2 linked regions of the Natronosporangium hydrolyticum genome follow. The protein of the gene in region 2 interacts with the protein of the main gene of each other region in a pairwise test. Links are inferred from orthologs where the notes say so. Each region holds a gene or a part of one and is shown on either strand. Other genes may lie near its edges. The genes, in order: thrS and rplA.

Region 1 (6,522 bases), 1.9 Mb from region 2 along the record:
TTCGGTCGACCTTCAGTTGGTCCACCGGAATCCGGGACAGCACCGCCAACGAGGAGAAGCCCGTGCCAAAGTCGTCGAGCGCGAGCTGGACGCCGATGTCGTGCAGCTGGGTCAGCACCTGATCGACGGTGTCGAGCTGGCTGATCGCCAACGTCTCGGTGAGCTCCAGGCAGAGCCGGTCCGGCCGGGTGTGATGAGCCTCCAGCACGGTCAGAACCTGCCGTGGCAGGCTCGCGTCGAGCAGACTCCGCGCCGAGATGTTCACCGAGACCCGCAGGTCGTGACCGGCCGCTCGCCACATCGCCGCGGCCGCCAACGCGTCTTCGAGCACCGCTGCGGTGAACGCCGACAACTGCGTCGACCGCTCCAGCAGGTCCAGGAAGGCGCCCGGGCTCAGCTCACCACGGGTGGGGTGCCGCCAGCGGGCCAGCGCCTCGGCGCCGATCACCTGCCCGCTGCCGAGTTCGGCGATGGGCTGGAAATGCAGGATGAACTCCCGCTGCGACACCGCCCTCGGCAGCTGCCCGGCCAGCGCCAGCCGGTCCCGGTCGGCCGGGTCCTGCGCCAACGTGTAGGCGACCAACGGCCGGCTGTTGCGCTTGGCCTGGTACATCGCCACATCGGCGCGGCGCAGTAGCTCCGCCTGCCACCCTTGCGCAGTGCTGCGGAAGTCTGCCGCCGGGGCGTCGGCTTCGGGTTCGGTGTCCTGCGGGTCGATCGCGAGCGCCAGCCCGCCGTTCGCCTCCACCATGATCGGCAGGCCGTCGACCTCGATCGGCTCGGCCAGCGACCGCAGCACCCGCTGCGCTCGGGCACTTACCCGGGCCGGTCGCCAAGCGCTGCGGAGCAGCACCGCGAACTCGTCGCCGCCGAACCGGCTCACCAGGTCGTTCGGGCCGGCGCCGCTGGTGAGCCGCTCCGCCACCTTGGCCAGCACCCGGTCGCCGGCCAGGTGGCCGAGCGTGTCGTTGACCTCTTTGAAGTGGCGCAGGTCGATCAGCAACACCGCGATCCGGCTATCCAGGCTCGCCTGGTCGACCAGCGCCTCCGCCAGCTGCCGCTCAAGCTCCCGCCGGTTCGCCAGGCCGGTCAACGCATCGTGCGCGGCAGCGTAGGCGTGGGCCTCGGTCGCCTCCCCCAGTTGCCGGTACGCGGCGGCGTTGCGGACCGCGGTGTCGAGCGCGGCGGCGTAGCTAGCCACCATCGCCTCTTCCCGCTCGCTCATCTTCACCCGGTTCCGGAACCGAAGCCGCAAGACTCCGATGTCGCGCCGGCCCCGATAGCCATGCAGGGGGGCCGCGTAGACCCGGCTGCCGGCGGCCGGGGCCGCCGCGGGGGGCCCGTCGTAACTGATCTCGTCGGCGCCCCGGACCAGCCGCTGCTGGTCTCCCAACCAGACCTCTACCTCCAGCTCGTCGGCGGCGAACAGCCGCGACCCTTTGAGTACGGCCTGTCGAAGCACCACATCCAGGTCGACGCCGGTGAACGTCTTGGTGGCTTCGGCCAGGTGTTGCCAGGCGAGCCTTTCCTCCCGGGCACGCACCCACCGTTCATGCCAGAGGTGACCGAGGATCACCGCCAGCGGCAGCGCATACAGCAGCTGTTCGTCGATCTCCAGCAGGAACGCGGCCGCGATCGCCACCCCGAACCGCCACAGCAACGTCAGCAGCCGGATGTCCCAGTCGGCGCGGAACCGTTCCCAGATCCTGGTCCGAGACGACAACGCGATCACCGGGATCACCAGCAGCTCGTCGACCAGGGTCATGGCCAGGAACGCCACCGCCAGCGAGAGCACCCCGAGGATGTCGAGCGAGCCGGTGAATCCCAGCACGGTCAGCACCGCCCAGCCGACGCCGGCGGTGATCGTGTCTTTCGCCACGCCGAAGGCTGACTTGATCGGCTGCCGCCGACGAATGATCTTGGCGGAGAGCACCCCCGCCAACGCCGCGAGGACGGTCCATGGGCTCGGGGCGATCGCCAGGCCGATCAGGATCGCCGCGTCGGTCCAGGCCACACCGTGCAGAGTCGACCGGACCCGGACGTCGATGTTGACCAGACCGCCCACCGCCACCAGGCCGGCGATCGAGGCCAGCACTGGCCATTCGGGCGGCGGTGACGCCGGGAACTCCGTGCCGACCACCCAGCCCGCGACCCCGCCGACCAGGGCTCCAGATAGCAGAACAAGCCCGACCAGCAGCCGCAGCCGCTGGTCGGGCTTGCCCGAAGACCGTGTCAAAACAAGCGCCCGCCCGCGAAGTCCAGATGGTGGTCGGCCCCCAGACTACGGCCTCGGCGACGGAGCGCCAGCGGCGGATTAGTTCCAGTCGTTGGTACGCATTCCCTTACCTCCCGCTATAGCCGTCATACCCTACTTTTTGAGGTTCGCTCCGGTGTAGCGCCCCAAAGTCCGTATGAGAGGTACGATAGGCACCGGGAATGGCCTGGCGAAATGCCTGCCGACCAATTAAGCAGACTCTCTGAATATGGACCTTTTGCACAGCCCTGCGCGTTCGAGATTCCACGGAAGGTAACGATTGCGCGGTCCGCCGGCGGTTATGCGGCGCGACGATCACCTTACGTAGGTGGCGACCCCGGAAACTGCGCCGACTGCTACCCTCGGTGGCGCGCCAACTCCGAGTGGGTAATACCGCCGAGACACGCTCCACTATGGGCATTAGGGCACCGGCGCAGCCGTGCCACCTCGTGCGATCGCCCGACTACGACGAGACACCAGGCGGGGGCAAGGCGGCCATCAGGCCTCGACCGCAAGGGCTCCGGGGAGCACTGGCCAGCGACTCACCGACCCGAGCGACACAGCCACAAATTGTGTCGGGGCATAGCGCATCAGCACGACTCGAAAGCGCTGCGGAATTCAAGCTCACCGAATCCACAACGCATTACCCGGGCCGTCCCGAGCATTTACAGCGATCGCTGGCTCCGCGAGGCCGCGGCGCAGCCATTCGCACTGACGCAGACGATGGACACCAATATTGCGAGTCGACTCCCCCTCCGCACCAGCCACCACACGTGACCGCCCCGCGACAGGATATCGAAGGATGCCGTGCACCGCGACACGGCGCTTGCCCCGGTGGGCGGGCCACGCTAGCCTGCCACGGTCGTCCGCGACGGGGAGGTGGGCATGACCGGCGACGACCAGGTCCGGAGCGAGCCCTTCCTACCCGGCCACCGGCCCGGGGTCGATGGTCCGACCACGCCGCCGCCCGCGCCAACCCGGCAGTGGTGGGAGGACGCCCCAGACCCCTGGGATCAGCCGCAATACCAGCCGGTAGGAGCCGGCGACGGTGACCCGGCCGAGGAACCACTGACTGAGCCGGGTCGGTCGACCGAGCGACGGTTCGGACTGCGCCGTGCCACGGTCGTGATCGTCCTCACCGGCACCGTCCTCATCGGGACTGGAGCGCTCGCCAGCGCGCTCCGTCCCGAACCCACCGCGCTGCCGGCGCCGCCCAGCCCGCCCGCTCGGCAGGACGACCCGACAGCCGCCCCGCACGCCCGGCTGGGTGGTGCTCCCTCACCCACGCTGTCGCCGAGTCCAACGGCGGCGCCGAGCGCTACCGGTGCGGGCACGACCGAGCCCCCGACCACCCCACCGGCGGCGACCGAACCGCCGCCCCCTGCGCCCCCACCGCCGGATCTCCGCTCGTTTGAGGCCGAGGCGGCCGAGTTGGGTGGGCGGGCCCGCGTCTACTCCACCGAGGCCGCCTCCGGCGGGCAGGCAGTCGGTGACCTCGGCGGGTTCGGGCTGCACTATGTACGGTTCGGGGCGGTCACCGTCGAGCCCGGCGAGTACGAGCTGACCTTCCACTACCTGTCGAGCCGCGATCGACGCGGGCAGTTCTCGATCAATGGTGGCCGGTTGACCACTGTCGACTTCCCCGCCGCGGGCGACGACGCGGTGGCGACGGTCACGGTGACGGTGGAGCTGTCGGAGGGGGAGCACACCATCTGGTTCGGCAACACTGGTCGGCGCGCTCCCGACCTGGACCGGATCACCATCGTCAGCTCCTGATCTGGCGGCCGGCCTAGCCGGTCGTCAGCTCCGGAGCTGACGCCCCGTTACTCCGCGGACGGTCCCTGGTTGGTCCGGGAACGGATCACGTTCGCCACATGGGTCACGGCGGCGTCGAACGGGACCCCGTTGCGCTGGGAACCGTCCCGGTACCGGAACGAGACCGTGCCGTCGGTGACATCCGAGTCACCAGCGATCGCCATGAACGGGATCTTCTGCTGCTGGGCGTTGCGGATCTTCTTCTGCATCCGGTCGCTGGAGCTGTCGACCTCGGCCCGGACACCCTCCGCCCGCAGCCGGGTCACGAACTCCGCCAGATAGTCGGCGTGGTCGTCGCGGACCGGGATGCCGACCACCTGGACCGGCGCGAGCCAGGCCGGGAAGGCGCCCGCGTAGTGCTCGGTGAGCACCCCGAAGAACCGCTCGATCGACCCGAAGAGCGCCCGGTGGATCATGATCGGGCGCTGCCGGCTGCCGTCCGCCGCCTGGTACTCCAGATTGAACCGCTGCGGCAGCTGGAAATCGACCTGGATGGTGGACATCTGCCAGGTCCGGCCGATCGCGTCCCGTGCCTGCACGGAGATCTTCGGACCGTAGAAGGCCGCCCCACCCGGGTCGGGCACCAGCTCCAAGCCGGAAGCCTCCGCGGTTACCCGGAGCGCCTCGGTCGCCTCGGCCCACTCCTCCGGCGCCCCGACGAACTTCGCCTTCGAATCGTCGCGAGTGGACAGCTCCAGATAGAAGTCGTCGAGCCCGTAGTCGCGGAGCAACCCCAGCACGAACTCGAGCAGGCTGGTGAGCTCCCCAGTCATCTGCTCCTTGGTGCAGTAGATGTGGGCGTCATCCTGGGTCATCCCCCGCACCCGGGTCAACCCGTGCACCACACCTGACTTCTCATACCGGTACACGCTGCCGAACTCGAACAGCCGCAGCGGCAGCTCCCGGTACGAACGGCCCCGGGACCGGAAGATCAGGTTGTGGAAGGGGCAGTTCATCGGCTTGAGGTAATACTCGGCCCCCTCCATCGACATCGGCGGGTACATGCCGTCGGCGAACCAGGTCAGGTGCCCGGAGGTCTCGAAGAGGTTGGCCTTGGTGATGTGCGGGGTGTTGACGAACTCGTACCCCGCCTCTTCATGCCGGCGCCGGGAGTAGTCCTCCATCTCCCGGCGGATCACCCCGCCCTTGGGGTGGAAGACCGGCAGCCCCGAGCCGACCTCTTCCGGGAACGAGAACAGGTCCAGCTCGGCACCGAGCTTGCGGTGGTCGCGCCGGGCCGCCTCCTCCAGCAGCTTCAAGTAGCCCTTGAGCTGATCCCGGGTCGGCCAGGCGGTGCCGTAGACTCGCTGCAGCTGCGGGTTGGCCTCGCTGCCCCGCCAATACGCGGCGGCGGTCCGCATCAGCTTGACCGCCCGCGGGTCGATGAAGTGGGTGGTGGGCAGGTGCGGCCCACGGCACAGATCCGACCAGCAGATCGCCCCGCTGCTCTGATCGAGGTTGTCGTAGATGGTGAGCTCACCGTCGGTGTCCCCGCCGAGCTCCATCACCTCCGAGTCGTCGAAACCGCCACCGCGCTCGGCGAGCAGATCGAGCTTGAACGGCTCGTGGGCTAGCTCGCTGCGGGCCTGCTCGACGCCGTCGAACCGGCGCCGGCGAAACCGCTGGCCGGACTTGATGATCTCGACCATCCGCTGCTCGATCTTGCCCAGATCCTCCGGGTGGAGCGGCGGGACATCGAAATCGTAGTAGAAGCCGTTCTCCACCGGCGGGCCGATACCCAGCTTGGCCTGCGGGTAGAGGTCCTGCACCGCTTGGGCGAGCACGTGCGCGCAGGAGTGCCGCAGCACCGCCAGGCCGTCGGGAGAGTCCAGCGGCACCGGCTCCACGGTGACCTCGGTCTCGGGCACCCACGCAAGATCCCGGAGCCGGCCGTCGCCGTCCCGCACCACCACGACCGCGCGCGGCCCCTTGGTAGGGGCGCCGGTTGCGGCCACCGCGTCGGCACACGTCGTCCCGGCCGGAACCACGACGGGTGCCAGCTCGACGGCGTTGCTGCGGGATGCGGACACGGCTGCTCCTCAAGATCACGGCGGTTCGGGCGGACCCCGCCCGACTGGCTATGCTATCGCCACCCTCCCCCGAGTTGAGCAGACCACCACGGTGCTTCGCGTTGTGCTCGGGGTGGAGCTGTTGCTGGTCCCGGCGGTGCTGCTGCGGCAGGCCCGGGTCGCCGCCGGCCATCGCGGCCCGGTCAACCCTCCGGGTGAGCCAGCAGGTCCAGTGTCAGCGCCGCGGTCCAGCTGAACTCCGGCGTACCGATGCCGGCCCCGGTGGTGGTGTGGAAATACTCGTAACACCCCGACCGCCGCACCACGTCGATCATGGCTCCGCGTAGCGCCGTCGCCAGGGTCGGCTGACCATGCTGCCGCAGACCTCGCCAGAGCAACCAGTTCATGTTGATCCAGATCGGTCCGCGCCAGTATCGCTCCGGG
Region 2 (12,048 bases):
GACGAAATCGCCGAGCGCCGGACCGGGTCGGCCCGACGCGAGCGGCGCGTCCGCGCTGGTGCTGTACTCAGCGTGCCTTCCGACCCTGCCCCCCGTCAAGGTCCCGGCCCCGCCGATCCGGATGGGAATGCGTGATTCATGCCTGAATCACCCGCAATTCCGGCGCGGATCGACGGGGCCGGGGAGGTCGAACGACGGTAGGTTACTTGACGGTAACCTTCGCGCCCTCGCCCTCCAGCTTCTCCTTGGCCTTCTCCGCGGTCTCCTTGTTCGCCGCCTCCAGAACCGCCTTCGGAGCGGCCTCGACCAGGTCCTTGGCCTCCTTCAGGCCCAGCCCGGTCAGCTCCCGGACAACCTTGATGACCTGGATCTTCTTGCCGCCGTCAGCCTCCAGGATGACGTCGAACTCGTCCTTCTCCGGCTCGGCCTCCTCGGCGGCCGCGCCCGGCGCGGCCGCGGCGACCGCCGCCACCGGCGCGGCGGCGGTTACGTCGAAGGTCTCCTCGAACTGCTTCACGAACTCCGAGAGCTCGATCAGCGTCATCTCCTTGAAGGTGTCCAGCAGTTCCTCGGTGCTCAGCTTCGCCATCTCGGCGTTCCTCTCTCGTGATCGGCCCGTAGTGGGTGGAATGCGTCGTAGGGACGCAGCAACGGCCTACTCGCCGCCCTGCTCCCGCTTCTCCTGCAGCGCGGCGGCCAACCGGACCGTCTTGCTCAGCGGGGCCTGGAACAGCGCCGCCGCCTTGCTCAGGTTGGCCTTCATCGCCCCGGCCAGCTTGGCCAGCAGCACCTCACGCGACTCCAGGTCGGCGAGGCGACGGACTTCGTCGGCCGAGATGGTCTGGCCCTCAAAGACGCCACCCTTGATGATCAGAGCGGGGTGCGCCTTGCCGAAATCCCGAATGCTCTTCGCGGCCTCGACCGGGTCGCCGGAGACGAACGCGAGCGCGGTCGGCCCCTTGAAGAGCTCCTCCAGCCCGTCGATGCCCGCCTCGGTGGCCGCCCGCTTGGCCAGCGTGTTCTTCGCCACGGTGTACGCGGCGCCGTCGCCGAGCTGCCGCCGGAGCTGCTTGAGCTCCGCAACCGTCAGTCCGCGGTACTCGGTCAGCACAGTCGCTGTCGAGCTACGGAACTGGTCGGTCAGCTCGGCCACGGCGGTCTGCTTGTCTTCCCGAACCGCCATGCCCCTCCTTCTGCCGTATCCGCCGCTGGCGGTCCGGTCACGGAGGGGAGGGCGCCAGCGCAGAAGGCGCGGCGCGGGCACGGGCGCGCAGAGAGCGCCGACTCGCGATCCGCCCCATCCTGCGCGGGCCGCCCTCGTCCGGGGCCTTCGACCGGAGATCATCCGGTAACCAGCGGTCTGTGGGTGGTTGTGGATCCACCCGGCGGCCAACCGGCCGCCGGGCAACTGCCAAGAGTACGCCGGGCGCCGCGTCAGGCGGCGACCGGGGCCTCCTGCTGGAACTTGGTCGCACTCGGGTCGATCGGAATCCCGGGACCCATGGTGGTGCTGACGGTCGCCTTCTTCAGGTAACGACCCTTGGCCGCGGCCGGCTTCAGCCGCAGGACCTCATCGAGCGCGGCGGCATAGTTGTCGACCAGCTGGTCGGTGGAGAACGACGCCTTACCGATGATCATGTGCAGATTGGCGTGCTTGTCCACCCGAAAGGTGATCTTGCCGCCCTTGATCTCGTTGACCGCCTTCGTGACGTCCATGGTCACGGTGCCGGTCTTCGGGTTCGGCATCAGCCCCCGGGGACCGAGGATCCGGGCGATCCGACCGATCTTGGCCATCTGGTCGGGCGTCGCGATCGCGGCGTCGAAGTCCAGCCAGCCCTCCTGGATCCGGGCGACCAGATCATCCGAGCCGACCTCGTCGGCGCCGGCGGCGACCGCCTCGTTCGCCTTCTCGCCCGCGGCGAACACCACCACCCGGACGGTCTTGCCGGTGCCGTGTGGCAGGTTGACCGTGCCGCGCACCATCTGATCAGCCTTGCGCGGATCGACCCCCAGCCGCATCGCCACCTCCACGGTGGCGTCGAACTTGGTCGGGCTGGTCTGCTTGGCCAGCTCCATCGCCTCGACCGGACCGTAGAGCCGGTCCCGGTCGACCAACTCGGCCGACTTGCGGTAACTCTTGCTGCGCTTCATGTTCAGGTCTCCTGTGGTTGCGACGGGCCCAGCTCGGGCCCTCCCACGACCGGCCGTCGAAAAAGGCCGGTAGGTCGGGTCAATCGTTGACGGTGATCCCCATCGACCGGGCAGTGCCGGCGATGATCTTCTCGGCCTGGTCGAGGTCCTCGACGTTGAGGTCGGCCTGCTTCCGCTCGGCGATCTCCCGCAGCTGTGCGCGGTTCACCGAGCCGACCTTGTCCCGGTGCGGCACACCGGACCCCTTGTCGATCCCGGCCGCCTTCAGCAACAGCCGGGCCGCCGGCGGAGTCTTCAGCACGAAGCTGAAGGTCCGGTCCTCGAAGACGCTGATCTCAGCGGGCACCACATCGCCGCGCTGGGACTCGGTCTGGGCGTTGTAGGTCTTGCAGAACTCCATGATGTTCAGGCCGTGCTGACCAAGCGCCGGGCCCACCGGCGGCGCCGGTGTCGCCTGCCCCGCCGGCAGCTGCAGCGTGAACGTGGTAACGAGCTTCTTCTTCGGAGGCATTCCTGGTCCTGGGCTCGGAGGTCTCGATAACCGAACGATGGTACCTGGCCGGGATTAGATCTTCGCGACCTGGTTGAAGTTGAGCTCGACCGGCGTCTCCCGACCGAAGATCGACACCAGCACCTTCAGCTTCTGCTGGTCGACGTTGATCTCGCTGATCGTGGCCGGCAGCGACGCGAAGGCACCATCGGTCACCGTGACCGAGTCGCCCTCTTCGAAATCGAGGACCTTCACCTCGGTCGGCGCCTTCTTCTGCGTGGTCGGCTCCGCCGCCGGAGCGAGCCACTTGATCACCTCGTCGAGGCTGAGCGGCGCGGGCCGGTCGGCGCGGTCAGTGGCACCGACGAAGCCGGTCACCCCCGGAGTGTTGCGCACACAGGAGTATGACTCGGGGCTCAGCTCCATCCGGACCAGGATGTAACCGGGGAAAACCTTGTTTTGGACCTGGGTCCGCTTGCCGCTCTTGACCTCGATCTCTTCCCGAGTGGGAACCTCGACTTGGAAGATGTGGTCCTCCATGTCGAGCGAGGTGATCCGGGTCTCAAGATTGGTCTTGACCTTGTTTTCGTAGCCAGCGTAGGAGTGCACCACGAACCAATCGCCCGGCGCGAACCGCAGCTGATCACGCAGCGCGGCGGCGGGATCCGCCACCGGCTCCGGGCCCGCCGCGTCCTCCTCCGGCGGCTCATCGCCCGGCAGCTCATCGCCCGGCGCCGCCGCGACGGCGCTCAGGTCGCCATCGGGCGGCGCCGACGCCGCTTCGGCGATCGGCTCCGCGCCGGTGTCGTCGGCATCGAGAGCAGGCTCGGGCAGATCCGCCCGGCCGGTCTCGTCATAGTCAACCACGTCGTACTTCGCTTCCGTTGACATGTATCCCCGTCTAGTGGCCAAAGACCCACTGTACGGCGCTGGCGAACGCGTAGTCGAAGCCGGCGATGATCGTCATCATCACCGCGATGAAGAAGACCACCACCACCGCGTAGGTCAGCAGCTCTTTACGAGTCGGCCAGATAACCTTACGCAGCTCCGCCACGACTTCCCGGACGAACCGCCCGATCCGGCCGAAACCAAATCGGGGACCGCCGCGCCGTTCGATGACCGCAGCGTCACCGCTGCCCGACCCGTCGCGGCCGCTGTCGGCGGCGTCGTCGAACTCGTCCGCGGCGCCTGCGCCTGGTCGGTTCCCCTTAGCCACTTCAGTCCTCTTCCTCGCGGTGTCGGTTTCCTCGGCGGATGGCCCGTCGGCGTGGGTCTATCGGCGGTCACGGATGACCGATCACCGCCGCCAGCCCGGTCGCCGACCCGGATCCTCAAGACCCGGCCGGACAGCCGCCCGCGGTGGCAGGGGTGACAGGACTCGAACCTGCAACCTACGGTTTTGGAGACCGTTGCGCTGCCAATTGCGCCACACCCCTAGGTGCGTCAGTGCGGAATCCACACTGCCGTGCGCGACCAGTGTACGGGTAACCGAGCCCCCGGCCCAACCGGGGCGCCCACACGGGCCGGAACCGGGCGCCGTCGGGTTAGGCCCGGACCGTGGCCCGAGCCTGCGCCAGCACCTTCTGCCCCTGGCAGACCGCGGTGAGCTCCAGCTCCGCACGATCGTCCGTGATCGACTTGACCTTCCCCGAGACGACCACCTCGGTCCCGGCGTCGTCGTCGGGCACCGGCACCGGCCGGGCGAACCGGACCCCGAAATCGAGCACCGCGTCGGCGGCGCCCGCCCATGCGGTCACCGCACGACCAGCCAGCGCCATGGTGAACATGCCGTGGGCGATCACCCCGGGCAGCCCGACCTCGCGAGCGAACCGTTCATTCCAGTGAATCTGGTTGAAATCACCCGAAGCCCCGGCGTAACGGACCAGGTCGGCTCGGGTCACGGTGAAGGTGTGAGCCGGCAACTGCGCACCGACGACCAGCCCGGTCACGAATCGTCACCTCGCACGACGAGCTTGTGCCAGAGCGTGACCACCGGCTCGCCTGCGGGGGTGGTCAACTCGATCCGGGTGTTGAGGAACTCGTGCCCGGCCCGCTCGGTGATCTCCTCGATGGTGAGCACGCTGACCAACTCGTCACCGGCCACCACCGGCCGGACGTAGCTGAACCGCTGGTCGCCGTGCACCACCCTGGAGTAATCGAGCCCCAGCTCAGAGTCGGTCTGGAGCTGCTCGGCCGCGGCGGTGCCGGCCACGATCGGAAACGTCGGTGGCGCCACCACGTCGGCGTGCCCGCGCGCCCGGGCCGCCTCCGGATCATGATGGATCGGGTCGTCGGCGCCGATCGCGGAGGCGAACTCGCGGATCTTCTCCCGCCCTACCAGGTAGGGCCCGCTCGGCGGAAAGCTACGACCAACGTACGCGCGATTGAGGGGCATCGCAGGCCGCGTCAGCGGGTCTCGCGGTGACCGGTGTGCTTGCCGCAGCGGGGGCAGAATTTCTTGATTTCGATCCGGTCCGGATCATTACGGCGGTTCTTGGTGGTGATGTAGTTTCGCTCTTTACAGTCCACACACGCCATAGTGATCTTGGGGCGGACGTCGGTCGCCTTGGCCACGGCGAAGCGCTCCTTGCGATTGTGCGGTTACCGGCTGATGGCGGTAGCGGTAGCGGTGGCCGGACTCGAACCGGCGACACAACGATTATGAGCCGTTTGCTCTACCTCCTGAGCTACACCGCCTCGCTTTCGCGAGCCCCCTTACGGAATCGAACCGTAGACCTTCTCCTTACCATGGAGACGCTCTGCCGACTGAGCTAAGGGGGCAACGTCACTGACCGGATCACTCCGGTGCGACGTGCAGAGCCTAGCGTACACGCCCCCCTCAGCCCACTGCACGCAGGCGTCGCACTTGGCCCCCGGCGTGCGGCTCGGCGTCGGTCTGCGCAGCGAACCACGCCTCCAGGCGCTCATACGGCAGTGGCCGGCTGAAGAGGAACCCCTGGCCGATGTCGCAGCCGATCTCCTCCAGCAGGTTCAGCGTCAGCTCGCTCTCCACCCCCTCGGCGACCACCGTGAGGTCGAAGTGCCGGGCCAGGTCCACCACTGCCCGGACGATCGCCAGATCGCCAGCGTCGGTCGCCATACCCTGGACGAACGACTGGTCGATCTTGACCTCGTGGACCGGCAGCCGACTCAGATAGGAGAGCGAGGAGTAGCCGGTGCCGAAGTCGTCCACCGACAACCGGACGCCCAACTCGGCGAGCTGATGCAGGGTAGGCAAGGGCTGATCCGCCTCGCCCACCGAGCCGTCCTCGGTGATCTCGAAAGTCAGCAGCTCGGGATCGACCTCGTACTCCCGCAACAACTCGCTGACCCGCGCCGGGAAACTCGGGTCCATCAGGGTCCGGGAAGAGAGATTGATCGCGACCGGCAACGGGTGGCCGGCCTGTGCCCACTGCCGCGCCCGCCGCAGCCCCGCGGTGAGCACCGCCTCGGTGAGCTGGCCGAGTAACCCGGTGTGCTCAGCGACCGCCACGAACTCCGGCGGCGGCACCGAGCCGTGCCCCGGATGCTCCCACCGGGCCAGGCACTCCACTCCGACCAGCCGCCGATCCGGAATCGAGACCTTCGGCTGGAAGTAGACCTCCAGCTCGTCGTCGTCGAGCGCCTGGCGCAGATCCGCAGCCAGCCCCAGCCGCCGAGCCGAACCGGACTCCAACGCCTTGTTGAACAGCTGCACGCCGCCCACCAGCCCCTTCGCCGCCTGGGTCGCCAGGTCAGCGCGCTGCAGCAGCACGCTCGGCTCCGGGCCGTGCTCCGGATGCAGGGTCACCCCGACCGCGACATCGACGTCGAGCGTCAACGAGCCGACCGTCAACGGGTCCCGCAGCTCCTGCCGCAGCGAGCCGGCGAGTGACAGCGCGGCACCCTCATCGGCCATCGGCAGGGTGACCACGAATGCGTCCCCGCCGATCCGGCCCACCAGCGCCGCCGACGGAGCGGCCGCCCGCAGCCGGCGTGCGACCTCGACCAGGAGCTGGTCTCCGGCCGCCCGGCCGAGCGACTCATTGACATCCCGGAGCCCACCGACGTCCAGCAGCAGCACCGCCACCATCTCCCCCGGGGTACGCCCCGAGATCGACTCGCCCAACGCGTCGGTGATCCGCCGCCGGTTGGGCAGGCCGGTGAGCGAGTCGTGGTACGCGTCGAAGCGCAGCCGCTCGACCAGCCGCGAATTCTCCACCGCCACCGCGGCGTGCGCGGCGATCGTCTCCAACAACCGGACGTCGGCCGGACCGAAGAATGCGGTGTCGCCGATCCGGCCGGACACCTCTAGGCAGCCGATCACCGCCGAGCCCGCCCGCAGCGGGACCACGATCACATCCTTGGTGCCGGTCCGGCGGAGCACCGGCCGCAGCGACTCGTCACCGAGCCGAGGACCGACCGCCACGCTCGCCCCGTGCGTGAAGGCCCGCTGCCGGATCGGCTCCGGCGTGTCCGAGACGTCCAACAACGCCCGGTAGTCGACCTTTGCCGAGAGAAGCACCTCAGGGTGCCGCCCGCTCGCCGGGATCCACAAGGTCGCGTACTCGGCCTGGAGCATCTCTCGCACCCGGCCGAGCAGGACATCGGCCAACGTGCCGTCATGGGGAGTATCGGCGACGACCCGGGTTAGCTCGTACATCTCACTCAACGACCGGCTGTGCCGCACCGACTGGACGTACGACCGGTACGAGATCACCAGGAATCCGGTCACCACCGCCAGCAGCAGCAGCGACCAGGCACCCTGCTGCAGCAGCACCAGCACCACGATCCCGATGGTGATGTTGAGGGCGGCCACCGGCAGCGCGGGAATGGCGGTACGCATGAAGTCACGGGTGACGATCCGCCCCTGGACCAGGCTCACCGCTCCGAGTACGGCGGTGAGGGTCACCAGCACGTTTGCGGCCACCGCTGCCGCCAGGACCAGCCAGGTGAGCGGGTCCTGGCCATCCAACGGGGATCCGGCTCGGACGATCAAGCTCGCCAGCGCGGCGCCGGCGGCGAGCGACGCCACGTTGAACCAGAGCTTCACCTTCGCCTGGCCCTGCGAGGCCATGACGCACAGCGTGGCGACGGCACGGGCCGCCACCAGCAGCACCGGCGGTAGGAAGAAGAGCGCGAGCAGCAACGGGATATCGGTAACCGACACCCCCACGGCGTGCCGGCGGACCTCCACCCGGAACACCGTGAGATCGGCTGCGACGAAAAGAATCAGGAACAGGATGGAGAGTGGCCAGGCCCAACCGGGAATGGTCTCTCCGATCTGGGCAGCAAAGGCCCAGAGCACCGCCATTACCGCGAGCGGCGCCGTCAGTGCCCAAGCGCGACGGCCAGAGCGGCTAGGCTCGGCGTGCGATCCAGGCAAGCACCCCTCCTACCGGATCACGGGCGGGATCGGCGACCGGCGCCGAAGAACCGGCGCCGGTGGCCGGCTTACTCCCAGCGGAAGTCGTTGGGCTCGTAGACCGCTTCACTCCCCGCCGTGCTGGTGACGTCGTCAGCGGTCTCGCCGGCGGCGAGGGCCGAGGAACCGACCAACGTAGCACCGGCCCCGAACGCGGCGACGGCCACGAGCCGACTGGCCCACCGTGCAAGATTGCGTGTGCGCATGAGATCTCCTTCCGCGGGCCTACTCCCACTAAGATATCGACCATCGTGTCACATCGTTCGGCATACCGAAAGCCGGATCTGCCGCCCTCATCCGAACGTCCGATAGGTGGCCTGCTAAGGGCAGCTCGATCGCCCGAATTCCCACGGCTAATGCCACGATGGATGGCCGAACGCGGCCGATCAGCGGAAGAATGGCTGGTGTGACGGACAGTCAGGACCAGTTGCTGGCGGAGCTCGTGCAAGGAGTCCGGCGGCTGCTGCGCCAGTCGGTGCGCTACTACGACGCGGTCGCCGACCAGCTCGGCTTGACCCTCACCGACCTGACCTGCGTCGACACTCTACGGGAGCGGCGCCGGGCCACCGCCAGCGAACTCGCGGCCGAACTGGGGCTCACCACCGGCGCCGTGACCCGCATGATCGACCGGCTGGTACAGGCGGGCTTCGTCGCCCGTCGCCCCGACCCAGCCGACCGGCGGCGGGTGATCGTGACGCTGGAGCCCACCGCCGAGGCCTCGGTCGCCGGCCTCTTCGCCGGCCAGGCCGCCCACCTCACTGAGGCCGGCAGTACGCTCACCGCCGGCCAGCTACAACTGCTCCGCGACTTCGTCCGAGAACGCGCCGAGGCGACCCAGCGGGAGGCCGACCGGCTCCGGCAACAGGGGCGACCGCACGCCGTTCGCCGCGGCGGCCCGCCGGGCCACCGATCATGATCGGCCAGAAGGAGGCGTCACAGCTCCGGGTCGTGGCGCATCAGTTGCCGGGCGGCCTCGGTGATCGACCCGGACAGCGACGGGTAGATGGTGATGGTCTGCGCCAGCTGATCCACCGTGAGCTGAGTGCTGACCGCCAGCGAGATCGGCAGGATCAGCTCGCTCGCCCGAGGTGCGACCACCACCCCGCCGATCACCACCCCCGAGGGAGCCCGGCAGAACAGCTTGATGAACCCGTCGGACAGGCCCGCCATCTTCGCCCGAGCGTTACCGGTCAGCGGCAGCATCACTTCCCGCACCGGCGACTGGGCCGCGTCGACCTCGGCCTGGGACGCGCCGACGGTCGCGAGCTCGGGGTCGGTGAAGACGTTCGCCGACACCGTTCGCAGCCGCAGCGGCGCCACCGCCTCGCCCAGCGAGTGCCACATGGCGATCCGGCCCTGCATCGCGGCGACGCTCGCCAACGGCAGGACCCCGGTGCAGTCGCCAGCGGCGTAGATGCCGGGCACATTGGTACGCGAGACTCGGTCCACCGGGATGTGCCCGCTGGACCCGACCCGGACCCCGTACTCGGCCAGCCCGAGGGCCTCAGTGTTCGGCACCGACCCGACCGCCATCAGCGCGTGGCTGCCGGTCACCTCCCGGCCGTCGGTCAGCCGGACCACCACCTGGTCGCCGTGCCGCGTCACCGACTCGGCCCGGGAGTTGTTCAGGATCGCCATCCCCCGGTCCCGGAAGACCCGTTCGATCGCGGTCGCGGCGTCCGGGTCCTCATGCGGCATCACTCGGTCCCGGCTGGAGACCAGCGTCACCGGCAACCCCATCGCCAGGTACGCGGAGGCGAACTCGGCTCCGGTGACTCCGGACCCGACCACGATCAGATGTTCGGGCAGCGCGGGTAGGTCGTACACCTGCCGCCAGGTGAGGATCCGCTCCCCGTCGGGGATGGCGCTCGCCAGCACCCGGGGGGTTGCGCCGGTGGCGAGCAGGATCACATCGGCGGCGAGCGGGTACTCGTCGCCGCCGTCGGCAGGGGTCACGAGCACCGGGTGGTGGTGGGTGACGGCCGCCGTCCCCAGCCGGGCCCGCCCGCGTACGACCGTGACCCCGGCGGCCCGCAGTTTGGCGTCGATGTCCTGCGACTGGGCCGCGGCGAGCCGGCGCACCCGCTGGTGGACCGCGGGAGCGTCGATGGTTACCGCGCCGGTGCCGGGCAGCTGGATCCCGAAGCGCTCGCCGCCGCCGTACCCGGTGACCACGTCGGAGCTGGCGATGAAAGTCTTAGAGGGGACGCAGTCGTGCAGCACACACGCGCCGCCGATGCCCTCGGCATCGATCACCGTGACCTCAGCGTCGAGTTGGGCCGCGACCAACGCCGCTTCGTACCCGGCCGGTCCGCCCCCGATGATCACAATCCGGCTCATGACACGCGCGCTCCCGTCTGTTCTGACCTCGATCCTGGCAGCTATCGTCAGCGCCGTGCGCCACTACGCTGCCTACGGTTCGAATCTCGACCCCGCGCGGATGCGAGCTTACTGCCCGCACTCCCCCATGATCGGTACGGGGTGGTTGGAGGGTTGGCGACTGACCTTCGGGGGCGAAGCCGCCCTGGGCTGGGAGGGAGCGGTCACCACCGTGGTGGAGTCACCGGGTGACCGGGTCTTCGTCGCGCTCTACGACGTCCATCCCCGCGATGCCGCCAACCTCGACGAGGTGGAGGGCGCGGTCGCCGGCACGTACCGGAAACTGACGGTACAGGTGGCGACGCTGGACGGCGCGGTCACCGCCTGGGTGTATGTGCTGGACGGTTACGAAGGTGGCCTACCCACCGCGTGGTATCTGTCGGAGATCGCCAACGCGGCCGAGGCCGCTGGGGCCCCCGCCGACTACCTGCGCGACCTACGTTCCCGGCCGACCCGGACGGCCTCCCCGGAGCCGTAGGAAGCTCACCCGCCGGCCAGGTCGATCGTGGTGGCTGGCTCCACGTGGTGGTAGTCACAGTTGGCGAGTTTGGACAGATTGGTGTCGTAGACCTTGGCGCCGGCGGCCGACAGCAGATGATCGTGGATTCCGTACGCCTGCCGGGGCGCGACCGCCCGGACGAAGTCGACCGCTTCGGCGAGCCGCTGCCACGGCGCGTTGATCGGCAGCAGTAGGGTCTCCACCTGCGACCCGGCGGGCAGGTCGGCCGGGTCGACCGAGTCGCCCGGGTGGTAGAGCACATCCTCGATCAGGAAGCCGATGTTGGCGATCCGGGGGATGTCCGCGTGGATCAGCGCGTGCTGGCCACCGCCGACCCGAATCCCGAACCCGGCGGCGGTGAACTCGTCCCCGGCGTTGACCGGGTGGACCTGCACCGCCTCGCCGAGCACCGCCAGCTTGGAGACCACATCCGGGTGGGCGTAGACGGTCAGCGAGGGACGGTCGGCTGCCGCCGCGGTGAGCTTGTCCACATCGAGATGGTCGGCGTGTTCGTGGGTGATCAACACCACATCGGCGCCGAGTAGCGCGGCCTGCTCACTGAACCCGCCCGGATCGATCACCAGCACCCCGGAGTCGTGCTCCAATCGGATACACGAATGGGTGTACTTCGTCAGCTGCATGTGACCTCCCTCACCGCCAGACCGCGGACTCGCCACGGTGATAGCCGAGTGCCTAGTCTGCCCGGCGCCCCACCCGCCGCGCTCGGCGCCACCCCGCCGCCGCCGGTTTGTACGTCCGCCACCCCGCGTGACCGCGACAGCCCTTCCTCCGTTGACGAGAGTGAGGCTCCGGTGACCACCCGGAGTAACCGCCGGTCGGCGCCGGATCCGCCCCGGAAATCGCCTTTCACCAGGCATTTTGTGACGCTGAGCAATATCATTGCTACGGTAACGAGGTTGCGTAGCGTCACCGTATTCGGTCTAGGCTGTCCGAGTTCGTGTCGCCGGAAGAGATCGAGATGAAGCCGAAATGAGCGCGTTGACCGTGCCCGAGAGTCAGCTGGCCGCCCCTGCCCACGGCCCGGCCGTTGCGCGGCCGGAGACCCCCGTGGCCGCGCAGCCGCTCCCTGGCGGGCTGGACCAGTGGCTCGCAGAGCGCCACGGC

What was found.
Region 1: the proteins of rplA (region 2) and thrS interact in binary tests that used the Escherichia coli proteins (3 or more experiments, as listed by UniProt). The link is inferred for Natronosporangium hydrolyticum from one-to-one orthologs.

The regions. Positions count from the first base shown.
Region 1 is NZ_CP070499.1:2,723,318-2,729,839, reverse strand. The notes cover bases 3,589-6,522. They hold thrS (threonine--tRNA ligase), read right to left. Parts: upstream 6,100-6,522; coding sequence 4,078-6,099; downstream 3,589-4,077. Other genes in these bases: JQS43_RS11960 (MGH1-like glycoside hydrolase domain-containing protein), read right to left, coding at 6,282-6,522; JQS43_RS11970 (carbohydrate-binding protein), read left to right, coding at 3,589-4,030. Outside these bases: JQS43_RS11975 (bifunctional diguanylate cyclase/phosphodiesterase), read right to left, coding at 1-2,236; more of JQS43_RS11970, read left to right, coding at 3,140-3,588. UniProt on the Escherichia coli protein: Catalyzes the attachment of threonine to tRNA(Thr) in a two-step reaction: L-threonine is first activated by ATP to form Thr-AMP and then transferred to the acceptor end of tRNA(Thr). The rate-limiting step is amino acid activation in the presence of tRNA.
Region 2 is NZ_CP070499.1:848,122-860,169, reverse strand. What follows is about bases 294-3,186. They hold rplA (50S ribosomal protein L1), read right to left. Parts: upstream 2,152-3,186; coding sequence 1,435-2,151; downstream 294-1,434. Other genes in these bases: nusG (transcription termination/antitermination protein NusG), read right to left, coding at 2,717-3,186; rplK (50S ribosomal protein L11), read right to left, coding at 2,231-2,662; rplJ (50S ribosomal protein L10), read right to left, coding at 656-1,183; rplL (50S ribosomal protein L7/L12), read right to left, coding at 294-589. Outside these bases: more of rplL, read right to left, coding at 203-293; more of nusG, read right to left, coding at 3,187-3,532; preprotein translocase subunit SecE, read right to left, coding at 3,543-3,857; JQS43_RS03890 (MaoC family dehydratase), read right to left, coding at 4,186-4,590; JQS43_RS03885 (MaoC family dehydratase N-terminal domain-containing protein), read right to left, coding at 4,587-5,036; rpmG (50S ribosomal protein L33), read right to left, coding at 5,048-5,215; JQS43_RS03865 (putative bifunctional diguanylate cyclase/phosphodiesterase), read right to left, coding at 5,481-7,934; JQS43_RS03860 (hypothetical protein), read right to left, coding at 8,075-8,251; JQS43_RS03855 (MarR family winged helix-turn-helix transcriptional regulator), read left to right, coding at 8,452-8,961; JQS43_RS03850 (NAD(P)H-quinone dehydrogenase), read right to left, coding at 8,979-10,385; JQS43_RS03845 (gamma-glutamylcyclotransferase family protein), read left to right, coding at 10,441-10,902; JQS43_RS03840 (MBL fold metallo-hydrolase), read right to left, coding at 10,908-11,564; JQS43_RS03835 (amidohydrolase), read left to right, coding at 11,914-12,048. UniProt on the Escherichia coli protein: One of the primary rRNA binding proteins, it binds very close to the 3'-end of the 23S rRNA. Forms part of the L1 stalk. It is often not seen in high-resolution crystal structures, but can be seen in cryo_EM and 3D reconstruction models.